2 regions of the Dorea sp. ICN-14282 genome follow, and region 2 is predicted to be linked to the other one. Evidence: predicted binding sites of a transcription regulator. Region 2 holds the regulator's gene; the other holds the start of a gene.
What was found. The regulator NrdR, encoded in region 2, represses ribonucleotide reductase genes. The targets are predictions, from matches to a motif close to CACAANATNTTGTG.
Positions count from the first base shown of each region.

Region 1: a site for NrdR is predicted at 1,699-1,712, ahead of nrdD (anaerobic ribonucleoside-triphosphate reductase). Genes of this name have one in related genera too.

Region 1 is NZ_JBBKBH010000002.1:501,892-505,323, reverse strand. It holds gene WKT00_RS07885 (right-handed parallel beta-helix repeat-containing protein) at 1-1,467, opposite strand, end outside; gene nrdD (anaerobic ribonucleoside-triphosphate reductase) at 1,791-3,432, shown strand, end outside.
Region 2 is NZ_JBBKBH010000002.1:44,864-48,295, forward strand. It holds gene fabG (3-oxoacyl-ACP reductase FabG) at 1-144, shown strand, start outside; gene xth (exodeoxyribonuclease III) at 242-994, opposite strand; gene truA (tRNA pseudouridine(38-40) synthase TruA) at 1,055-1,789, opposite strand; gene nrdR (transcriptional regulator NrdR) at 1,987-2,436, opposite strand; gene WKT00_RS05490 (YlmC/YmxH family sporulation protein) at 2,495-2,746, opposite strand; gene WKT00_RS05495 (ABC transporter permease) at 2,837-3,432, opposite strand, start outside.

The DNA.
Region 1 (3,432 bases), 460 kb from region 2:
AGTTGGAACATTTTTGAATGTATTATTTTTGATGTATACAGATGGGGCATAGGTAACGTTTTCAGCAACGTATTTTGGTTCCCATCCAATCTGGTCTGCCAAGTCTTCCGGCAGAGCCTCTTTGAATTTGATTTCCATGGTTCGTCCGTCTGTATCCGTAGGTTCGGAGAGAACTTTTTCTACGGTATAGAGGTTTTCCTCGTCGGACTGTCCGGTTGGCGGCTGCAGGAAATCACGGGTGAAGAATGCTACCTTGTCACCTTCGTGATATTGCGGGAATCCGCCTTGCTGCTGGTGGATGTATTTCAGTACCAGTGTATGGTCATCTTTGCGTCGTTCGACTCTGGTGAACGTTCCGTGCAGGTTGATCGGGTCATCGTGGGAATTAGAGAAATTACATCCCTCGATAGTGATCTTTCCGGCAGCTCCGGAAGCATGGATGATATCAGCGTAGCTTACGGTGATGTGGCCGGAGTTTTTCCTTGGCATAAAGTTACAGTTTCGATAAGAGACATCGGTACTCATCTGAATCAGCCATCCGAAACCGTGCATAAAGTGTACGTTCAGCCCTTCGGCATCGACATTTTTACTCTCCCAGGTAAATGCGCCTGCCGTTTCACGTACTGCACTGCTGGCAAGTTCAAAGACCATACCAAGTGTCTGCATGTCCGGTCTTGCTCCAGCGTAACTGATGCGGACAACGCCGTCTGGAAGCTGGGTAATAGAACGAACATTGCTAAATGGATTTCCCCTGCCGTCGGTCCAGTAGTTTCGTGTCATCTCTTCCCCTGGAGAATGTGCAACAACGGCATAGGAACGGTGAATGTTAGTCTCTGTCCAGTAATACTGGTCGGTGTAAGGACTCTTTTCACTGGTCCATTTAATAGAATTTCCCTCAATGATATACGGGAAACAGTCTGGGATGTAGAAATCGGTGTAGTCCGAACCATTTTCGGATCCCATATTGGTAATGGTCATCTCGGAAACGGTTGGTACTTCAAAGTCCCAGGAAAAATTTTTCAACTTAATATTCTCGGATTTGACAACGGCAAGTGCCATCATGTTGCCGTGCATCATGAAGAGGGAACCATTTCCGTCAATGGTCAGGTTCTTATGCTCTTCAATCAGAATTCCGATCGTCTTTTGCGGGTGCTCCAAGCTGTTGGTGTTGGAGGTGTGGTAGTTGCGGACTTCTGCTTTGTCCTTGTAAATCTGGTATTCGCCCCGCGGGAATTCCAGTACTACCTTCTGGCCCTTTTCTTCTTCCTTTTTGGCAGCTGCCAGTGCCTTTTGGACGGCTTCTGTACTATCTTTTTCCCCAGTTGGATCGACGCCGTATTCGGAAGCGTCAAGATGAACAGCTTTGTCCTCTTTTTCTTTTGCCTGAGCAGGCAGAAAAGAGAGGTTGCCCAAGAGCAAACTGCAAAGAAGAAGCCAGGTCAGCAATTTCTTTGGGTTTCTTTTCATGTCTTTCTCCTTTTTAGTATTTATTTACATATGGGCATATGTATACGTCAATTATCTTATTTATTATGGGGAAAAGACATAGATAAAAGAAAGAACTTTTTATGTTTTTCTATGATGATTCGATGATTGTTTTTTATGTTTTTGTGAATAAATGTCAAATAAATATCAAAACAGGAAAAGAGAAAATTCCCTCTTCCCAAATCGAATGTTTTGTTGTATGATAGTAACTGGCCCAAGATGTAGTGTGGAAACGGATGAGTTTCTCCTATATTTAGTATAGATGGTGTGTATAGAGAACTAATAAGAGAGGGAATGGTGCAGATATGGAAGTGAAAACAAGCGTAATCAAGCGGAACGGGGAAGAAGTAGAGTTTGACCTGAGTAAGATTATAAACGCGATCAGAAAGGCAAATGAGGAAGTAGACAAGCTTCACCGAATGAACGATTATCAGATTATGGCAATTGCGGATAATATTGCGAATCAGGTGAACGAGATCATGCATGCAGTGAATGTAGAAGACATTCAGGACATGGTAGAGACCGGAATTATGGAGATGCGCGGCTATGAGGTGGCGCAGAAGTATGTTCGCTATCGCTATAAAAGAGAATTGAATCGAAAATCCAATACAACGGACAACGGAATTTTGTCTTTGATTGAACACATTAATGAGGAAGTGAATCAGGAAAACTCCAATAAGAACCCGGTGATTAACTCTACGCAGCGAGATTATATGGCGGGAGAAGTCAGCAAGGATCTTTCTAGACGTATTTTGCTTCCGGATGAGATTGTGAAAGCGCATGAGGAAGGAATTATTCATTTCCACGATTCTGATTATTTTGCACAGAAAGAGCATAACTGTGATCTGATTAACCTGGAAGATATGCTTCAGAATGGAACCGTTATCAGCGAGACTTTGATCGAGAAACCACATAGTTTCTTTACTGCATGTAATGTCACAACTCAGATCGTGGCACAGGTGGCAAGCAATCAGTATGGAGGACAGTCCTTTACACTGGCACATTTGGCGCCGTTTGTGGATATCAGCAGAAAGAAGATCAGAAGAAATGTTATCGCAGAGAGACAGGAATGCGGTGAAAGTATGGATGAGGTTATCATCGATAAGGTGACAGAGCGCAGACTTCGGGAAGAGGTAAGAAGTGGAATTCAGACGATTCAATATCAGCTGATTACGTTGATGACCTGTAACGGTCAGGCACCGTTCGTTACGGTGTTCATGTATCTGGACGAAGTGGAAGAAGGACAGACGAGAGACGACCTTGCACTGATCATTGAGGAAGTTCTGGTACAGAGAATGCAGGGTGTGAAGAATGAGAAGGGAGTATGGATTACTCCGGCGTTCCCGAAGCTGATCTATGTATTGGATGAAGATAATATTACAGAAGGTTCTAAGTATTGGTATCTGACAGAATTAGCTGCAAAGTGTACAGCAAAGAGACTGGTACCGGACTATATTTCTGCGAAGATTATGAAAGAACTGAAGAAGGGTGAAGTATATCCGTGTATGGGATGCCGTTCCTTCCTGACGGTAGAAGATTCTCAGAGAAATGCCGATGGAAGCCATAAGTTCTACGGAAGATTTAATCAGGGCGTAGTGACGATTAACTTGGTGGATGTTGCTTGTTCTTCTGAAGGCGATATGGATAAGTTCTGGGAGATTCTGGATGAGCGTTTGGAGCTTTGCCACCGTGCACTGCGCTGCCGCCATGAACGTCTTCTGGGAACGATTTCTGATGTGGCGCCGATTTTGTGGCAGTATGGAGCGTTGGCAAGACTGAAGAAAGGGGAGAAGATTGATCCGCTGTTGTTTGGAGGATATTCTACGATTTCCCTTGGATATGCAGGCCTATATGAGATGTGTATGCGGATGCTTGGAAAATCCCATACGGATCCAGAAGCAAGTCCGTTTGCGATGAAGGTAATGCAGCGTCTGAATGATAAGTGTG
Region 2 (3,432 bases):
GAAGAGCGGTCCGCTCTTTCCGAAGAGATTCCAATTGGACGGTTTGCCACTCCGGACGAAGCTGCTTTAATGCTGTGGAATATTGCCACCGCCCCGGAATATATGACCGGACAAATCATCGGCATGGATGGCGGATTTCTCTAAATCCTATGATGATTTCTCTTGATTTTTCGGTTGAATTTTCAATAAGGATCCCTGCCTTTTTAGGGATCCTTATTTGTTATTCTCTCCTATATCAATCTTACTTCATTTCCAACACGACCGGACAATGATCTGATCCCATCACGTCCGTCATAATCTTCGCATCCTTAAGCCGCTCTTCCAGGCACTTAGATACACAGAAGTAATCAATTCTCCACCCTGCGTTCTTCGCTCTTGCGCTAAAGCGATAAGACCACCAAGAGTAGATCCCCTCCTGATCTGGATAAAAGTATCGGAAGGTATCTATAAAACCTGCTTCCAAAAGCTCTGTAAACTTTCCTCTTTCCTCGTCCGTAAATCCGGCATTTTTGCGATTCGTTTTTGGATTCTTTAAATCAATTTCCTTGTGGGCAACATTTAAATCTCCACAGAAAATCACCGACTTCTTTTCTTCTAACTTCTTCAGATATGCAAGGAAATCCGTCTCCCATTGCATCCGATACGGAAGTCTTGCCAATTCATTCTGGGAATTCGGCGTATATACTGTAATAAAATAATAATCATCAAATTCCAGCGTAATGACACGTCCCTCTTGGTCATGCTCTTCTATTCCCAGCCCATAAGCCACTGATAATGGCTCTTTCTTTGTGAAAATTGCAGTACCGGAATACCCCTTCTTTTTTGCATAATTCCAATACTGGTAATATCCCGGGGTATCAAGATCAAGCTGTCCTTCCTGCATCTTTGATTCCTGTATGCAGAAAATATCTGCATCTACTTCCTGAAAAAAATCCAAAAATCCTTTCTGCACACAGGCACGGATTCCATTTACATTCCATGAAACAAATTTCATCTGTTCTCCTCCATCTCGTCGTCTCTAATCTGTCGTTGTTCCAATCCATAATTGCTTCTTCTAATAATATACCTTTCTAAGGAACAATCCTCTTGCAGGTGCAAGAAATCCCGCAAGGCTCCTGTCTTCTGCTGCAATTACGACCGGCAGCATGGATGCGTCCCGCTTCCCGGTTCCAATCTCTAGAAGCGTCCCGGTCAGAATACGAACCATATGGTAGAGAAATCCTGTTCCATAATAGGTAATTCTCACCTTATCGCCCGTGCTTACAATCTTGATATTCGTAATCCTGCGTACCGGATCCTTACACTCTTTATCATCGGTAAAGCTGGTAAAATTCTTCGGACCAATCAAATACTTCACTGCATCACGCATCGCCTCAATGTCCAGTTTCTCCGGATAATGATAGCAATATCTTCTGGAAAAGACATCCGGCTTTTCCCGGCAGTCGATATAATACTCGTACTTTTTGCCCTTTGCACTTTTTCGTGCATGGAATCCATTTTTCACAAGCTCTACTTTTACAATCCGGATATCTTCCGGAAGATAACGATTTAAAGACTCCTTAAACTCCTTCGTATCATAAAGCTTGGACAATTTCACACTTGCCACCTGTCCTCTTGCATGGACTCCGGCATCTGTCCGCCCGGATCCGTCTACCTGCACCCGGTATCCGACCAATTTGCCAATGCTGTATTCCAGTACAAACTGGATCGTATTATCAGTGGTCGCCTGACGCTGCCACCCCTGGTATCTGCTCCCATCATAGGATATTGTCAACTTGTATGTTCTCATCTCTGTCACCCAATCTTACGAATCTGATCTATGTTATCTACTTCCTTATCTACTTTATTATCTGCTTTCCATCGTTGTTATAGAAAAAGGAAGAAGCAAACCCATCTTCTTTGCTTCTTCCTCTATTCTATCACTGAACACCACTCTTCGTAAACAACTTCTTACTGGAAACTTCCCGGAAATCTGCCAAAATCCAACTATCCCAAAATCTTTTTCAATTCATCCATAAAGGTATTAACATCCTTGAACTCCCGGTAAACGGATGCGAATCTGACATAGGCAACTTCATCAAGATCTTTCAATTCTTCCATCACCAATTCACCCACCGTACTGCTTGGGATCTCCTTCTCCTCCAAATTAAAAATCTTCGTCTCGATCCGATCGATCGCTTGCTGAATCTCCTCAGCAGAAACGGGTCTCTTATAACATGCCTGCAGAACCCCGTTCTCGATCTTACGACGGTTATACTGTTCCCGATTGTTATCTTTTTTAATAATAATAAGCGGAATTGTCTCCACCTTCTCATATGTGGTAAACCGTTTCCCACACACATCACAAGAACGGCGTCTACGAATCGAGCTTCCATCCTCTGCCGGTCTGGAATCGATCACTCTGGTATCCGGATGATTACAATATGGACACTTCATCTTGGTATCGTCCTTTCTCAATATAATACATATAGTATATCTGCTGCCCTAGAAGAAGTCAAACAACTTTTTTCTTTTCCTCATGCATTTCAACCAAAATAATATCCGGTCCAATCTTTTTAATGCAGCAAAAAGGAACGATATACTCCGATCCATCACAGAAGAAACCGCATACTTTTCCTCCCTTTGGAATAATCAAAGCTTCCACGCATCCACTGCACTCATTCAGAATCAGATCCGCAATATAACCTAGTTTTTTACAGTCACAGACATTGATTACTTCTTTATTCTCCAGCTCACACAGACGCATTCCCATTGCACTCACCAGTTTCTTATTTCTTCTTATATATAATATATGCAGCAAAGGCTTACCTGCCCCGCTGCATATATCTACTGCCCTTTAAGCAGACATTACTTTCTCGCTGTCAAAAGCTTTGACAATCACTCCCATCAGCACTGCTCCAATCGCCAGCGTCTCAATAAGCGTTACGCCAAACTGCATCATTGTAACTTCCTGACCCAAAATTCCCTGAAGCACAAGCGCCGTGTTGTAAATTGGAATGAAGAACATTTTCTGACTAGTCTCTCCAGACGTGAACATTGTCAAAAGTCCGGTTACCAATACCAGCATGTAAGCTGGCATCACATATGTATTCGCCTCCTTCACTGACCGCGCAAACACAGAAATCAGTGCAATCATCGTTGAATACAGGAATGCAATCACTACCAAAAGTGTCCCCAGCATCAAAATCTGCTGCACACTCAACTGAATATCAAGATCGCCAAGTCCGCCCATCTTACTCATCATCAGCGGCGCACCGATTACCATAGCCGCCACATAAATCAGCGAAGACACTCCGGAAATCAACATCAATGCCAGCACCTTTCCAAGTGCAATATCTTTTCTCTTAATCGGTGATACCAAGAGGCTTGCCATCGTACCTCTTTCTTTTTCTCCTGCCACCATATCCGTTCCAATTCCCATCGCACCTGCAA